One region of the Streptomyces sp. NPDC056600 genome, then DNA from elsewhere that is predicted to be linked to it. Evidence: predicted binding sites of a transcription regulator. Region 1 holds the regulator's gene; each other region holds the start of a gene.
The links. The regulator HrcA, encoded in region 1, represses chaperone genes, less so after heat shock. The targets are predictions, from matches to a motif close to TTNGCACTCNGNNNNNCNGAGTGCNAA.

Region 1 (4,207 bases):
TACCTGATCATCGACCCGATCATGGCGCACTGCGTGCTGTACACCGAGCCGACCGGACGGGGCGAGGACGCCGACTACCAGGTGCAGCGGATCACCAAATTCGGCGATCCGCTGCCGGTGGGCCCGCTGGGGATCGAACTGGAGACGGCGGAGTTCGGGGCGTACGAGGGGGTCAGGCCTCACTCCCGGCCGTGACGAAGTCGATCAGTTCCTCGACGCGGCCCAGGAGCTCGGGCTCCAGGTCCTTCCAGCCGCGGACCCGGGAGAGGATGTGACGCCAGGCGGCGCCGGTGTTGTCGGGCCAGCCGAGGGCGCGGCAGACGCCGGTCTTCCAGTCCTGGCCGCGGGGGATCACCGGCCAGGCCTCGATGCCCAGCGCGGAGGGCTTCACGGCCTGCCAGACGTCGATGTAGGGGTGGCCGACCACCAGGGCGTGGTCGCTGGTGACGGCCTCGGCGATGCGCCATTCCTTGGAGCCGGGCACCAGGTGGTCGACCAGGACGCCCAGCCGCGCGTCGGGGCCCGGGGCGAACTCCTCGACCACGGCCGGCAGGTCGTCCACGCCCTCCAGGTACTCCACGACCACGCCCTCGACGCGCAGGTCGTCGCCCCACACCTTCTCGACCAGCTCGGCGTCGTGCCGTCCCTCGACGTAGATGCGCCCCGCGCGGGCCACCCGCGCCCGCGCGCCGGGAACCGCGACGGAGCCGGAGGCGGTGCGCGAAGGGCGCTTCGGGGCGGCCGCGGCGGCGCGGACCAGGGTCACCGGGCGGCCCTCCAGCAGGAAGGCGGCCGGGGCCAGCGGGAAGACGCGGTGCTCGCCGTGCCGGTCCTCCAGGGTGACCGTGCCGGCCTCGCAGCCCACCACGGCCCCGCAGAACCCGGTGGCGGGGTCCTCCACGACCAGACCGGGCTCCGCGGGAACCTCGGGTACCGGCTTGGGCTTCTTCCACGACGGCGTGAGGTCGGGGGAGTACTGGCGCATTCGGCTGACGATAGGAGAAACGGCGGGGCTCGCCCAGGCGACACGCCCTCACGCCGCCGCCCGCCGCCTCACCAGGCCGTGCCGAACCTCCGGGACAGCTCCTCCCGCTGCCGCCGCACGAAGGCGGCGTCCACCACCGCCCCGTGCCCGGGCACGTAGAGCGCGTCCTCGCCGCCCAGCTCCAGCAGCCGGGTGAGGGCCGCCGCCCAGCGCGAGGGCACCGCGTCCTCCCCGGCCTGCGGTTCGCCGGACTCCTCGACCAGGTCGCCGCAGAAGACCACCGGGCGCGGCCCCGGCACCAGGACCGCGAGGTCGTGCGCGGTGTGGCCCGGCCCCATGGCGGCCAGCACCGGGCGGACGCCGCCGCCCAGCTCCAGCACGTGGTCGTGGTGCACCTCGTGCCGGGGCACGGTCAGCGCCTCCAACGCCGTGTCCGCCGCTTGCGGGGTCAGGCCGTTCGCCACCGCGTCGGCCCGCAGGGCGTCCCGCCCCTCGGCGGAGGCCAGCAACGCGCCGCAGCCGACCGCGGCGTGCACCTCCGCCCCGGCGAACACCCCGGCGCCGAACACGTGGTCGAAGTGAGGGTGGGTGAGGGCCACATGCGTGACGCGCCGCCCCGCCCCCAAGGACTGCTCCGCCTCCTGGCGGATCCGCGTGCCCTCCGCCACACTCGAGCCCGCGTCCACCAGCAACGCCCCGTCGGGCCCGGCCACCAGGCCCACCGTGCAGTCCCAGACGGGCAGCCGCAGCCGCCCCACACCGGGGGCCAGCGCCTCCCAGCCGAGACTTTCCCCTCCATCAGGGGCTTCCCAGGTCACGCTCATGGGGCGACGCTATCGGGACCGCACGGCGACCGCCCTTGCCCGCGCCGTACCCTCCGGCCGTACACTGACTGGTAATGACTGGCACTCGCGCAAGCAGAGTGCCAGTCGACGCAAGGGGCAGAAGCGGTGAGGCCGAGCCGACATCCGGAGGTGTGCGCGATGCTGAGTGAACGCAGGCTGCAGGTGTTGCGCGCCATCGTCCAGGACTACGTCGGGACCGAGGAGCCGGTGGGCTCCAAGGCCCTCACCGAGCGGCACAGCCTCGGTGTGTCCCCCGCGACGGTGCGCAACGACATGTCCGCGCTGGAGGAGGAGGGCTACATCGCCCAGCCCCACACCAGCGCGGGGCGGATCCCCACCGACAAGGGCTACCGGCTCTTCGTCGACCGGCTGGCCGACGTGAAGCCGATGACCCAGCCCGAGCGGCGCGCCATCCAGAACTTCCTGGACGGCGCCGTCGACCTCGACGACGTGGTGGCCCGCACGGTGCGGCTGCTGGCGCAGCTGACCCGGCAGGTCGCGGTCGTCCAGTATCCGTCGCTCACGCGTTCGGCGGTGCGGCATGTGGAGCTGCTGGCGCTCGCGCCGGCCCGGGTGATGCTGGTGCTGATCACCGACACCGGCCGGGTCGAGCAGCGCCTGATCGACTGCCCCGCCCCGATCGGCGAGAACACCCTCGCCGACCTCCGCGCCCGGCTCAACAGCCGGGTCACCGGGCGCCGGTTCACCGACGTCCCGCTGCTGGTGCAGGACCTGCCGGAGGCCTTCGAGCAGGAGGACCGCTCCACGGTGGCGTCGGTGCTCGCCACCCTGCTGGAGACGCTCGTCGAGCGGACCGAGGAGCGGCTGATGATCGGCGGCACCGCCAACCTGACCCGCTTCACACATGATTTTCCCCTCACCATCCAGCCCGTCCTGGAGGCGCTCGAGGAGCAGGTCGTGCTCCTCAAGCTCCTTGGCGAGGCTCAGGATTCGGCCATGACCGTCCGTATCGGTCATGAGAACGAGTACGAGGGACTCAACTCCACGTCCGTCGTGTCGGTGGGCTACGGTTCGGGCGGCGAGGCAGTCGCCAAGCTCGGCGTGGTCGGACCGACCCGCATGGATTACCCGGGAACGATGGGAGCAGTACGCGCAGTGGCACGGTACGTCGGACAGATCCTGGCGGAGTCGTAAGTGGCCACGGACTACTACGCCGTACTCGGCGTGCGCCGCGACGCGTCCCAGGACGAGATCAAGAAGGCGTTCCGGAGGCTCGCCCGCGAGCTGCACCCGGACGTCAATCCCGATCCGAAGACGCAGGAGCGGTTCAAGGAGATCAACGCCGCCTACGAGGTGCTCTCGGACCCGCAGAAGAAGCAGGTCTACGACCTCGGCGGCGACCCGCTCTCCCAGGCCGGCGGCGCCGGCGCGGGTGCGGGCGGCTTCGGGGCCGGCGGCTTCGGCAACTTCTCCGACATCATGGACGCCTTCTTCGGCACGGCCTCGCAGCGCGGACCGCGCTCGCGGACCCGCCGCGGCCAGGACGCCATGATCCGGCTGGACGTCGAGCTGACCGAGGCGGCCTTCGGGACCACCAAGGAACTCCAGGTCGACACGGCCGTGGTCTGCAAGACCTGTCACGGCGAGGGCGCCGCCCCCGGCACCTCGGCGCAGACCTGTGACATGTGCCGCGGCCGCGGCGAGGTGTCCCAGGTGACGCGGTCCTTCCTCGGCCAGGTCATGACCTCGCGGCCCTGCCCCCAGTGCCAGGGCTTCGGCACGGTCGTGCCCAACCCGTGCCCCGAGTGCGCGGGTGACGGCCGGGTGCGCTCGCGCCGGACGCTGACCGTGAAGATCCCCGCCGGTGTGGACAACGGCACCCGGATCCAGCTGGCCGGCGAGGGCGAGGTCGGCCCGGGCGGAGGCCCGGCCGGCGACCTGTACGTCGAGATCCACGAGCTGCCGCACGAGACGTTCCAGCGGCGCGGGGACGACCTGCACTGCACGGTGACGATCCCGATGACGGCGGCGGCGCTCGGCACCAAGGTGCCGCTGGAGACGCTCGACGGCCTCGAGGAGGTCGACATCCGTCCCGGCACGCAGTCCGGGCAGTCGATCCCGCTGCACGGGCGCGGCGTCACCCACCTGCGCGGCGGCGGGCGCGGCGACCTCATCGTGCACGTCGAGGTGCTGACGCCGACGAAGCTGGACCCGGAGCAGGAGCGGGTGCTGCGCGAACTGGCCAAGCTGCGCGGGGAGGAGCGGCCCACCGGGCAGTTCCAGCCCGGTCAGCAGGGGCTGTTCTCCCGGCTGAAGGACGCGTTCAACGGGCGCTGAGGCGCCCCCGGGGGTCGTCGCGGACCGGTGCGGTCCGCGGCGGCTCCCGTTTCTGTCCCTGCCCACGCACTGCCCCGAC
Region 2 (4,207 bases), on a different contig from region 1:
CTCTTCGGCGCCCAGGCGAACGGCTGCTCGCCGGTCTCCGTCGCCTACAAGGCCGGCCACGACGTGGTCCGCCCGCAGAAGCCGGACACCATCGCCAAGTCGCTGGCCATCGGCAACCCGGCCGACGGCCCGTACGTCCTGGACATCGCCCGCCGCACCGGCGGCGCGGTGGAGGACGTCACGGACGAGGAGGTCGTGGCGGGCATCCGGCTGCTGGCCCGCACCGAGGGCATCTTCGCCGAGACGGCGGGCGGCGTGACGGTCGGCGTCACCCGCAAGCTGATCGAGAACGGTCTGCTGGACCCCACGCTCACCACGGTCGTCCTCAACACCGGCGACGGCCTCAAGACGCTGGACGCGGTGGCCGACCAGGGCCTCACCGCGACCATCCGCCCGAGCCTGGAGTCCTTCCGCGAGGCCGGCCTCGCCTGACGGCCGCCGCCGTCGCCACCCCGGGCCGCGCGGTCCGTCCGTCCCGTCACCCGCTCACCGTCATCGGAGGTCACCCCGCATGAGCGTCACCGTCCGCATCCCCACCATCCTCCGCACCTACACCGGCGGACAGGCCGAGGTGGACGCCGAGGGCGCCACCCTGGGCGAGGTCATCGCCGACCTGGAGAAGAACCACACGGGCATCGCCGCGCGCGTGCTCGACGACCAGGGCAAGCTGCGGCGCTTCGTCAACGTCTACGTGAACGACGACGACGTGCGGTTCGAGCAGGGTCTGGAGACCGCGACGCCCGCGGGCGGCAACGTCTCGATCATTCCCGCGGTGGCCGGCGGCGCCTGACGGCCGCGTATTTCCCGCCCGCCTTTCCGGTGCCGCGTTTCCGGTGCCGCTGACTGGTGCCACCCCCGTGTGCCGCCTTTCCGATACCGGAAAGGCGGCACCGGCGTTTCCACGCACCGCCGCTTTCGCGCGCCGCCCTCTCCCGTTCATAGCGGCTCCATGCCGGCGTCACATCCCGCCGACAAGCGGAAGGGGCGATTCTGCATGATTGGGCGCGGTACAGTTGGGGTACCCCGCGCCGAACTCGGGCCGGGCGCCGACGGGTTCCTGCCTCCCGCACGACAAGAAGCAGCCAAACTGCGCGGGTCGTTTGCGTGGTTCGCTCCTTCTGTCCGCCCCGACTTGCCCTGAATTCCGGCGAAATCTCAGCATATTCCTGGCTGCCCGCCTCCAGAATTGTCGTCGGAATGACCTGTTGCAGAGGGCAGTTGGACAGATACATTCGGCCGCGGTCGACGCGTTCCGGCGCACGCCCGTCGCTCTCGGCGGCGGGTGAGGTCTGACCCGGATCCGCGAAGTGCGGATCTGTGCAAGGGCCAGTAATAGGGGAGTTAGGCATGGCTCAGGGCACCGTCAAGTGGTTCAACGCGGAGAAGGGGTACGGCTTCATCGCGGTCGACGGTGGTGCGGACGTCTTCGTGCACTACAGCGCGATTCAGATGGACGGCTACCGCACCCTCGAGGAAGGCCAGCGGGTCGAGTTCGAGATCTCGCAGGGCCAGAAGGGGCCGCAGGCGGACATGGTCCGACTGGCTGCCGGCTGAACGTCTCGACCGAACATCCTGACGTGACATCGGGCCCGCGGCCCCCTCGGGGGGCCGCGGGCCCCTTGCGTTCCCGGCGACCCTCCCGCGTCGCCCCTCCGCCCCTTGTGCGCCCGGGCCGTCCGGCGCCCAGACGAGGGCTCGCGAGGGTGTCCAGGGGGCGGGAAACGGGAGTGGGATCGGGGGAGTGTCTTGCACTCGCAGGGGGCGAGTGCTAATTATTGCGTTAGCACTCTGAAGGTGAGAGTGACAACGATGGACCGGGTCGGTGAGGTCCGCGTTGCCGTTGGCGGGGAAGGAACCGTCCGGCACGCAGGCCGTCCGTCGCGGGCGCGGGCGCGGTCCGAAGGAATCACCCCCAGTCCTGGGAGGACCACTTCACATGGCCAAGATCATCGCGTTCGACGAGGAGGCGCGGCGCGGCCTCGAGCGCGGCATGAACCAGCTCGCGGACGCCGTCAAGGTGACGCTCGGCCCCAAGGGCCGCAACGTCGTCCTCGAGAAGAAGTGGGGCGCCCCCACGATCACCAACGATGGTGTTTCCATCGCCAAGGAGATCGAGCTCGAGGACCCGTACGAGAAGATCGGCGCCGAGCTGGTCAAGGAAGTCGCCAAGAAGACGGACGACGTCGCCGGCGACGGTACGACCACCGCGACCGTTCTCGCCCAGGCGCTGGTCCGCGAGGGCCTGCGCAACGTGGCGGCCGGCGCCAACCCGATGGCCCTCAAGCGCGGCATCGAGAAGGCCGTCGAGGCCGTCTCCGGCGCCCTGCTCGAGCAGGCCAAGGAGATCGAGACCAAGGAGCAGATCGCCTCCACCGCCTCCATCTCCGCCGCCGACACCCAGATCGGCGAGCTCATCGCCGAGGCGATGGACAAGGTCGGCAAGGAAGGCGTCATCACGGTCGAGGAGTCCCAGACCTTCGGTCTGGAGCTCGAGCTCACCGAGGGCATGCGCTTCGACAAGGGCTACATCTCGGCGTACTTCGCGACCGACATGGAGCGCATGGAGGCGTCGCTCGAGGACCCGTACATCCTCATCGCCAACTCCAAGATCTCCTCGGTCAAGGACCTGCTCCCGCTCCTCGAGAAGGTCATGCAGTCGGGCAAGCCCCTGCTGATCATCGCCGAGGACGTCGAGGGCGAGGCCCTGTCGACCCTGGTCGTCAACAAGATCCGCGGCACCTTCAAGTCCGTCGCGGTCAAGGCCCCGGGCTTCGGCGACCGCCGCAAGGCCATGCTCGGCGACATCGCCATCCTCACGGGCGGCGAGGTCATCTCCGAGGAGGTCGGCCTCAAGCTGGAGAACGCGTCCCTGGACCTCCTGGGCCGCGCCCGCAAGGTCGTCATCACCAAGGACGAGACCACCATCGTCGACGGTGCCGGCTCCGCCGACCAGGTCCAGGGCCGGGTCAACCAGATCCGCGCCGAGATCGAGAACAGCGACTCGGACTACGACCGCGAGAAGCTGCAGGAGCGCCTGGCGAAGCTCGCCGGCGGTGTCGCGGTCATCAAGGCCGGCGCCGCCACCGAGGTGGAGCTCAAGGAGCGCAAGCACCGCATCGAGGACGCCGTCCGCAACGCGAAGGCCGCCGTCGAGGAGGGCATCGTCGCCGGTGGTGGCGTGGCCCTGCTCCAGGCATCCCAGGTCTTCGAGAAGCTGGAGCTCGAGGGTGACGAGGCGACCGGCGCACAGGCCGTGAAGCTCGCGCTCGAGGCCCCGCTGAAGCAGATCGCCGTCAACGCCGGCCTCGAGGGCGGCGTCGTGGTGGAGAAGGTCCGCAACCTCACCCCGGGTCACGGCCTCAACGCCGCGACCGGCGAGTACGTCGACCTGATCGCCGAGGGCATCATCGACCCGGCGAAGGTGACCCGTTCCGCGCTGCAGAACGCCGCCTCCATCGCCGCGCTGTTCCTCACCACCGAGGCCGTCATCGCCGACAAGCCGGAGAAGGCCGCCGCGGCCGCTCCGGGCGGCATGCCGGGCGGTGACATGGACTTCTGAGCCTGACGGCTCGAAGCCCTGACGCACGCGTCACGCAGGAGGGCGGCACCCACCACGGGTGCCGCCCTTCGGCGTTCTCGCGGACCGGCCGGGAGCTCAGCCGCCCGGGCCCGAGGAGAGCCAGGTGGCCGCCGCCGCGAGCTCCGCCGGGTCTTGGGGCTCCAGGGCGTGCAGCCGCTCCGGGCGGCGCAGCAGGCGCCGGTACGCCGGGTCGCCGGCCGCGGAGGCGAGCAGCCAGCCGGTCAGCGCGTGCGGGTCCCGCGGATCGCCTCGCAGCACGTCCTCGTAGCGGGCGCGCGCCGTTCCGTGGGCGCCGAGGACCAGGTGGGTGTCGGGGTCCTCGGCGGGCTCCGCGGGCGGCGTGCGGTACAGCGGGAGCAGGGCGTCGGTCCAGAACGGCCCCGGGGCGAGGTGCGCCCGCCAAGGGCCCGGTGACGGTGCCGGGCGGCCGGCCCGCCGCTCACATCGCAGCAGCGACCGTTCCTCGTCCCCGCACCGCAGGTTGCGCAGCCGCCACTCGACCAGGTTGGCCCGCGCCGCGGCCCCGGCGCGGCGGGCGGCGTCGGGGGCGACGGGCTCGCGCAGCCAGCCGTCCAGCGTGCCGGCCAGCCCGTGCGTCAGCAGCCGTCCGACGTCGGTGAGCCGCGC
Region 3 (4,207 bases), on a different contig from region 1:
CCCGGTTCTGACCCACGTCGGCAACAGCGAGCGACGCAAGACCACTTCGGGATCGCGACAGGTGATCGGGTTCCCCCCGGACACTCCCCGGACCCGGGTCGTCGTCGCCGCCGGGCAGCCACCGCACGCTCAGGAGTACGCCGAGCTCTCCTGGGAGCCGGCCGCGAACGGAAGCTGTCAGTGGCGGGCTTCCGCCTGGTATCACCCCTTCGGCGCAGCTCGGGAACGCGCAGGTCGGCCACGCGCCGAGGCCCGGCGTCCCGCGGGGAGCGGGAGGCCGGGCCTCGGTGGGAGAGCGGGGTGGCTCAGTGGGAGTGGCCGTGGCTGTGGCCGTGGCCCGCCGGGGCCTCTTCCTCTTCCTTCTTCTCGACGACCAGGGTCTCGGTCGTGAGGAGCAGGGAGGCGATGGAGGCGGCGTTCTCCAGGGCGGAGCGGGTGACCTTGACCGGGTCGATGACGCCGGACTTCACCAGGTCGCCGTACTCGCCGGTGGCGGCGTTGTAGCCCTGGCCCTTGTCCATCTCCTGGACCTTGGAGACGATCACGTAGCCCTCGAGGCCCGCGTTCTCGGCGATCCAGCGCAGCGGCTCGACGACCGCGCGGCGGACGACGGAGACACCGGTGGCCTCGTCGCCGGACTTGTCGAGGTTGCCCTCGAGGACCTTGGCGGCGTGGACCAGCGCGGAGCCACCACCGGAGACGATGCCCTCCTCGACCGCGGCGCGGGTCGCGGAGATGGCGTCCTCCAGACGGTGCTTCTTCTCCTTCAGCTCCACCTCGGTGGCGGCGCCGACCTTGATCACGCACACGCCGCCGGCCAGCTTCGCGAGACGCTCCTGGAGCTTCTCGCGGTCCCAGTCGGAGTCCGTGGACTCGATCTCGGCCTTGATCTGGGCGACGCGGCCGTGGACGTCCTCGGAGGAGCCGGCGCCGTCGACGACGGTGGTGTCGTCCTTGGTGACGGTCACGCGGCGCGCGGAGCCGAGCACCTCGAGGCCGACCTGGTCGAGCTTGAGGCCGACCTCCTCGGCGATGACCTGGGCGCCCGTGAGGACGGCCATGTCCTGGAGCATCGCCTTGCGGCGGTCGCCGAAGCCCGGGGCCTTGACCGCGACGGCGTTGAACGTGCCGCGGATCTTGTTGACGACCAGGGTCGACAGGGCCTCGCCCTCGACGTCCTCGGCGATGATCAGCAGCGGACGCGAGGCGTTCGACTGGATGATCTTCTCGAGCAGCGGCAGGAGGTCCTGGATGGAGGAGATCTTGCCCTGGTTGATGAGGATGTACGGGTCCTCGAGGACGGCCTCCATGCGCTCCTGGTCCGTCACGAAGTACGGGGACAGGTAGCCCTTGTCGAAGGCCATGCCCTCGGTGAAGTCCAGCTCCAGACCGAAGGTGTTGGACTCCTCGACGGTGATGACACCGTCCTTGCCGACCTTGTCCATCGCCTCGGCGATGAGCTCGCCGACCTGCTTGTCCTGGGCGGACAGCGCGGCGACGGCGGCGATGTCGGACTTCTCCTCGATCGGGCGGGCGGTCGCCAGGAGGTCCTCGGACACGGCCTTCACCGCGGCGTCGATGCCCTTCTTCAGGGCGGCCGGGGAGGCGCCGGCGGCGACGTTGCGCAGACCCTCGCGGACCAGGGCCTGGGCGAGCACGGTCGCGGTGGTCGTACCGTCACCGGCGATGTCGTTGGTCTTGGTCGCGACCTCCTTCACCAGCTGGGCGCCGAGGTTCTCGTACGGGTCCTCGATCTCCACCTCGCGGGCGATGGTGACGCCGTCGTTGGTGATGGTCGGGGCGCCGAACTTCTTGTCGATGACGACGTTGCGGCCCTTCGGACCGATCGTCACCTTGACCGTGTCGGCCAGCTTGTTGACGCCGCGCTCGAGGGCGCGACGGGCGTCCTCGTCGAACTTCAGGATCTTCGCCATGGGAGCGGTTCAGCCCTCTCGGGAGAATGCGGTGTATCGCCGTCTGTCGGAGCAATACGAAGTCTTGAAAAAGCGAACTGCGCCCCGGCGCCCGGCTTATGGCGCGGGAGTCCGGGGCGCAGCTCGATGCTTCTTGGAGAAGCGGGCTTCGGCGGAAGCGAGCATCTGTCGAGCAGGCTTCGGCGAAGCGGGGTGAACTACTTCTCGATGACCGCGAGGACGTCGCGGGACGAGAGGACGAGGTACTCCTCGCCGTTGTACTTCACCTCGGTGCCGCCGTACTTGCTGTAGAGCACGATGTCGCCGACCTTGACGTCGAGCGGCAGGCGCTCGCCGTTCTCGAAGCGACCCGGGCCCACGGCCAGGATGACGCCCTCCTGGGGCTTCTCCTTGGCGGTGTCCGGAATGACCAGGCCAGAGGCCGTGGTCTGCTCGGCGTCGAGCGGCTGGACCACGATGCGGTCCTCGAGCGGCTTGATGGCAACCTTGGAGCTGGCGGTCGTCACGATCCGACCTCCCCCTTCGGAGATCTCACGGGGTTAACTGTCTGAGGTGGCGACCAGGTCGATCCGTCGTCGCGGGTGCCGGACCTGCCCGTCGCTGTGTTGGCACTCACCGGGGGCGAGTGCCAAGGCTGAGACTATGACCGGGGTTAGCACTCGGTCAAGCGGAGTGCCAATTTCTCGGCGGGTTGCGTGAAGCCCCGCCCCCGTCGGACGTGCGCGGGGCGGCTCGCGAGGCTCCTCCGGCCCCGGGGCGGGGACCGTCCCGCGGCCCCGGGCAGGGACAATGGGGCGGTGAGTGAGACCGCTGATCCGTCGGCCGCGTTCGCGGCGCTGTTGACCGCCGAGGGCCGTGCCCTGCTGGACGAGGTGCGGGACGTGACGCCTGGCGAGGAGCTGGCCGTGGCCACCAGGCTGCGGCGGGACCACTCCCCCGGGCTGGTGTCGTCCGCCCTGGCCCAGGCCCGTCTGCGCAACCGCGCCGCCGCGAAGTTCGGCGCGGACGACGCCCGGCGGATGTTCTTCACCCCGCACGGCGTCGAGCAGTCCACCCGCGCCTCGGTGGCCGCGCACCGGGCCGCGCGGTTCGCCGGGCTCGGCGTGCGGTCCGTCGCCGACCTGTGCTGCGGGATCGGCGGCGACGCGATCGCGCTGGCGCGGGCCGGCGTCCGCGTCCTGGCCGTCGACCGCGACCCGCTGACCGCCGCCGTCGCCCGGGCCAACGCGGAGGCGCTGGGCCTGGCCGGCCTGATCGAGGTGCGGGAGGCCGACGTCACCGAGATCGACACCGCCCCGTACGACGCCGTCTTCGTGGACCCGGCGCGCCGCGGCGGCCGGGGCCGGATCTTCGACCCGGAGGCCTACTCCCCGCCGCTCTCCTGGGCGGTCGGGGCCGCCCGCGGCGCCTCGCGGGCCGCCGCGCTGAAGGTGGCCCCCGGCATCCCGCACGAGGCGGTGCCCGAGGACGCCGAGGCGGAGTGGATCTCGGACGGCGGTGACGTCAAGGAGGCGGTCCTCTGGTTCGGCGAGACGGCCCGCCCGGGCGCGGTGTGCGCCACGCTGCTGCCCGGCCCGCGCCGGCTGCTCGGCCGGGGGCTGCCCGACCCGGAGGTCCGGCCGGTCGGCCGGTACCTGTACGAGCCGGACGGCGCGGTGATCCGCGCGCACCTGGTCGCCGAGGTCGCCGAGGAGGTCGGCGGCGGGCTGATCGACGAGACCATCGCCTTCGTCACCGCCGACGAGCCGCGGCCCACCGCGTACGCCACGGGGTACGAGATCACCGACACGCTGCCCTTCAACGTCAAGAAGCTGAAGGCCCTCCTGCGGGAGCGGCAGGTCGGCACGCTCACCGTGAAGAAGCGCGGGTCGGCGGTCGAGCCGGAGGAGCTGCGCCGCAAGGCGCTTCCCAAGCCGCAGGGGCGGAACGCGGTCACGGTCTTCCTGACCCGGGTCGCGGGCGCCCCCACGATGCTCCTGGGGCACCCGCTCCCCCGCTGAGACCTGCCGCCGGCCCCCGATGCCCGGGACGGCCCGTCGGGCACCGGAGCGGCCGTCGGAGCGGCCGTGGCGCGCCGGAGCGGCGTCGGGTACCGGACGACGGCGTCACCACCCGGCGCCGGGGATCAGGCCCCGTGGATCACCGCCGGCACCCTCCGCGGGAGGCAGACGGTCACGCCCTGCGGCACGGCGCCACCCTCCCCGCCCTAGCCGCGCCCCGCGCGGGAAAGGGCGCCCCGCGCGGGCAGCGCGGGCGACGGGCCCCGCCGCCCC
Region 4 (4,207 bases), on a different contig from region 1:
CGCCGAGGTAGGCGTTGACGCCCTTGGTGTAGGCCCGCAGGTACTTCTTGGTGGAGGCCGACAGCTCCTTGTCGTACTCCTGCTGCGCGACGCGGCGCCAGCCGAGGGTGCGCAGGAACGCGTCGGTGCCGACCTGGCTCGCGCCGAACATCTCGGAGAGCCGGCCCGCGGTCAGGTGGCGGCGCACGTCCATCTCGTAGAACCGGTCCTGCGCCTGGACGAATCCCTGCGCCATGAACAGGTCTTCCTCGGAGTCGGCGTAGACGTGCGGCACGCCCTGGCCGTCGCGCCGGACCTCGACCGGGCCGGACAGGCCCTTGAGGGTCAGCGACCCGCTGGTCTGCGGGAACGAGGCACGGACGGTGCTGACCGTCCAGTACCCGCCGTAGACCAGGCCGCCTATGAGCGCGAGGACGACGAGAAGGACCAGGAGTCGGGCTTTGCGCCCCTTCTTCCTGCCGGACTTGCCGGGCTGCTGACCGGAAGAGGCGGTGGTGTTGGGGGGCATCGCTGTCCTTGCTGTCCTCACGCGAGCGGCGGGGCGGGCGGTGGTCAGTTCTGGGCGCGGCGGCGTGGCCCGACGTCGCGCTGGAGCAACGATAGGCGCACGGGGCGCGGCGGCTTGACGCGGCGTCTGTGAAGCCGTGGCATCAGGCGAGCGGGGTGTCCAGGGTGTCCCGTTCGTCCCGATGCGGCGTCCGGCGGGAGCCTTCGCCGGGGCGCGGAGTGGCGAAAGCGCGTCAAGAAAACGTCAAGAGTTAGGTAAGGTAACGAAAGACCTGCCGATGCCGTCCCGTGCGCACACGGGGCCGTTCGCAGCACCTCGGAGGGAAGGGAAGGGGCGCCAACTGTCTGTCGACCACCTCAACCAGCTTCTGCTCGGCGCCTCGCTCGTCCTCCTGGTGGCCGTGGCCGCCGTGCGCGTGTCCTCACGCAGCGGACTTCCGAGCCTCCTCATCTACCTAGGCATCGGCATCGGGCTGGGCTCCGACGGCATCGCCGGCATCGAGTTCGACAACGCCGCGCTGACCCAGGTCATCGGCTACGCGGCCCTGGTCGTGATCCTCGCCGAGGGCGGACTGGGCACCAAGTGGGGCCAGATCAAACCGGTGCTGCCGTCCGCCGCCGTGCTGGCCTCGGCCGGCGTCGCGGTGAGCGTGACAGTCACCGCCATGGCCGCCCACTACCTGGCCGGGCTGGAGTGGCGGCAGGCGCTCATCGTGGGCGCGGTGGTCTCCTCGACCGACGCGGCGGCGGTCTTCTCCGTGCTGCGCCGCATCCCCCTGCCGTCCCGCATCACCGGCACCCTGGAGGCCGAGTCGGGCTTCAACGACGCCCCGGTGGTCATCCTGGTCGTCTCCTTCTCCACCGCCGGGCCGTTCGAGCACTGGTACCTGCTGCTGGCGGAGATGGCGATGGAGCTGGCGATCGGCGCGGCCGTGGGCCTGGCGGTCGGCTGGCTGGGCGCCTGGGGGCTGCGGCGGGTCGCGCTGCCCGCCTCCGGCCTCTACCCCATCGCCGTGATGGCGATGGCGGTGACGGCCTACGCGGCGGGCGCCATCGCGCACGGCAGCGGCTTCCTCGCGGTCTACCTGGCGTCGATGGTGCTGGGCAACGCCCGGCTGCCGCACCACCCGGCCACCCGCGGCTTCGCCGACGGGCTCGGCTGGATCGCGCAGATCGGCATGTTCGTGCTGCTCGGCCTGCTGGTCAACCCGCGGGAGCTGGGCGACGACATCCTGCCCGCGCTGGTGATCGGCCTGGTCCTGACCATGGTGGCGAGGCCGCTGAGCGTGATCGCCTGCCTGTCGCCGTTCCGGGTGCCCTGGCAGCAGCAGGCGCTGATGTCGTGGGCCGGTCTGCGGGGCGCGGTGCCGATCATCCTGGCCACCATCCCGATGGTGGCCGGGGTGACGGGCAGCCGCCGGATCTTCAACATCGTCTTCGTGCTGGTCGTGGTCTACACGCTGATCCAGGGGCCGACACTGCCCTGGCTGGCCCGCAAGCTGCGCCTGGGCGACGACAGCGAGGCCTCCGACCTGGGCATCGAGTCCGCGCCGCTGGAGCGGCTGCGCGGGCACCTGCTCTCGCTGACCGTGGACAGGGACTCCCGGATGCACGGCGTCGAGGTCGGCGAGCTCCGGCTGCCGGTGGGCGCCTCGGTCACCCTGGTGGTCCGGGCCGGCGCCTCCTTCGTGCCGTCGCCCGCCACGGTGCTCCAGCGGGGCGACGAGCTGCTGGTGATCGCCACCGACCAGGTGCAGGACGCCGCCGAGCGGCGCCTGCGGGCGGTGGCCCGGGGCGGAAAGCTGGCCGGGTGGCTGGGTACGTCGGGGGCGGCCCGGTAACTCCGGCCGCGGCGGACCGGGGGGCCGGGGTGGTGCCCGTGGCGCTTTCCGTGGTGGTCCGCGCGGGGATAGTGGCACTTCCCGCGGTGGTCCGCGCGGGGATCGCGGCGCTTTCCGCGGTGGTCCGCGCAGTGGTTTCGGTCACCGGACGGGGTGCGGCAGTGGACTGACGGCGAGGAATGCGTCAAGATGGATCGTCGTTAGCACTCATTGAGTGAGAGTGCCAGGAGGAAGACAGTGCCGACCTACCAGTACCAGTGCACCGCGTGCGGCGAGGGCCTCGAGGCGGTGCAGAAGTTCACCGATGACGCTCTGACCGAGTGCCCGAACTGCCAGGGCCGCCTGAAGAAGGTGTTCTCGGCCGTCGGCATCGTCTTCAAGGGCTCCGGGTTCTACCGCAACGACAGCCGCGGCTCCTCGTCGAGCAGCTCCCCGGCCGCGAAGTCCGGCTCCTCGAGCAGCGGCTCGAGCTCGTCGGCCTCGTCCTCCTCCTCGACGTCGGGTTCGTCCACGTCGTCGACGTCGGCCCCCGCCGCCTCGTCGGCGCCGGCCTCGACCTCCTCGTCGAGCAGCAGCTCGGCCGCCTGACCCACACCTCGCGGGCCCCGCTCCGCTCCCGGTCGTCACCGGGAGGAGGCGGGGCCTTCGCGTGTCATGAGGGCATGGCTGGTCCGGGGCGGTGTGCGGGGCAGCGCAGGGGGGCGGTGTGCGGGGCCGGACGGTGAGCTGCGGTGGCCGGGCCGTGTCGGTCCCCGCGAGGAAGGGCCTAAGGTTCGGGCCATGGTGAACACGGTGAGCGCCGAGATCGGCGTGATCGGCGGGTCCGGCTTCTATTCGTTCCTCGACGACGTGACCGAGGTCGCGGTCGAGACCCCCTATGGGCAGCCCAGCGACTCGTTGTTCGTCGGCGAGATCGCCGGCCGCCGGGTGGCGTTCCTGCCCCGGCACGGGCGCGGGCACCACCTGCCGCCGCACCGCATCAACTACCGGGCCAACCTCTGGGCGCTGCGGTCGGTGGGCGTCCGGCAGGTCCTCGGCCCCTGCGCGGTCGGCGGCCTGCGGCCCGAGTACGGGCCGGGCACGCTGATGGTGCCCGACCAGCTGGTGGACCGCACCAAGTCCCGGGCCGGCAGCTACTTCGACGGGCTCCCGCTGCCCGACGGCACCGTCCCCAACGTCGTCCACGTCTCCCTCGCAGACCCCTACTGCCCCGCCGGACGGGCCGTCGCCCTCAAGGCGGCGCGCGGTCGCGACTGGGAGGCCGTCGACGGCGGGACCCTGGTGGTGATCGAGGGGCCCCGCTTCTCCACCCGCGCCGAGTCCCGCTGGCACGCCGCCCAGGGCTGGTCCGTGGTCGGCATGACCGGGCACCCCGAGGCCCCGCTCGCCCGCGAACTGGAGCTCTGCTACACCTCGCTGACCCTGGTCACCGACCTGGACGCGGGCGCCGAGACCGGTGAGGGCGTCTCCCACGAGGAGGTGCTCCAGGTGTTCGGCGCCAACGTGGACCGCATGCGGGACGTCCTGTTCGACGCGGTGGCGGCGCTCCCGGCGTCCGACGCGCGCACCTGCCTCTGCGCCGGTGCGCTGGGCGCCCAGGACCCGGGCTTCGCCCTCCCGTAGCTCTGGGGCCTTGTAGCTCTGGAGCCCTTTGGCCCTATAGCTCCTCAGCCCCGTGGCCCTGGCGTCTTCTCCCCGGTCTTCACTCTCCCGAGTGAGCTGTGGACGAGGGTTCGCCGAGGGTTGTCCACAGCCTCCGGCAGGGGTTGCGGAAATGGGTCAGCGTGGGCCCATGAACGTGAACGTCACGAACACCTGCGCCCCTACTCGCGCGGCGGCCAGGCGCACCCCGACCGCGC

Region 2: the regulator HrcA is predicted to act here: its motif matches at 1,781-1,807, upstream of groL (chaperonin GroEL).
Region 3: the regulator HrcA is predicted to act here: its motif matches at 2,587-2,613, upstream of groES (co-chaperone GroES).
Region 4: the regulator HrcA is predicted to act here: its motif matches at 2,549-2,575, upstream of ACFRAV_RS03375 (FmdB family zinc ribbon protein).

The regions. Positions count from the first base shown of each region.
Region 1 is NZ_JBHTVQ010000093.1:6,873-11,079, reverse strand. It holds gene ACFRAV_RS29505 (Uma2 family endonuclease) at 1-195, shown strand, start outside; gene ACFRAV_RS29500 (DUF3097 domain-containing protein) at 173-985, opposite strand; gene ACFRAV_RS29495 (MBL fold metallo-hydrolase) at 1,054-1,809, opposite strand; gene hrcA (heat-inducible transcriptional repressor HrcA) at 1,969-2,985, shown strand; gene dnaJ (molecular chaperone DnaJ) at 2,986-4,128, shown strand.
Region 2 is NZ_JBHTVQ010000016.1:23,160-27,366, reverse strand. It holds gene thrC (threonine synthase) at 1-432, shown strand, start outside; gene ACFRAV_RS10960 (MoaD/ThiS family protein) at 512-790, shown strand; gene ACFRAV_RS10955 (cold-shock protein) at 1,348-1,554, shown strand; gene groL (chaperonin GroEL) at 1,937-3,559, shown strand; gene ACFRAV_RS10945 (aKG-HExxH-type peptide beta-hydroxylase) at 3,656-4,207, opposite strand, start outside.
Region 3 is NZ_JBHTVQ010000022.1:34,876-39,082, forward strand. It holds gene ACFRAV_RS13830 (hypothetical protein) at 1-11, shown strand, start outside; gene groL (chaperonin GroEL) at 306-1,934, opposite strand; gene groES (co-chaperone GroES) at 2,132-2,440, opposite strand; gene ACFRAV_RS13845 (methyltransferase domain-containing protein) at 2,732-3,934, shown strand.
Region 4 is NZ_JBHTVQ010000004.1:28,934-33,140, reverse strand. It holds gene ACFRAV_RS03385 (penicillin acylase family protein) at 1-508, opposite strand, end outside; gene ACFRAV_RS03380 (potassium/proton antiporter) at 786-2,348, shown strand; gene ACFRAV_RS03375 (FmdB family zinc ribbon protein) at 2,586-2,936, shown strand; gene ACFRAV_RS03370 (S-methyl-5'-thioadenosine phosphorylase) at 3,129-3,971, shown strand; gene ACFRAV_RS03365 (hypothetical protein) at 4,141-4,207, shown strand, end outside.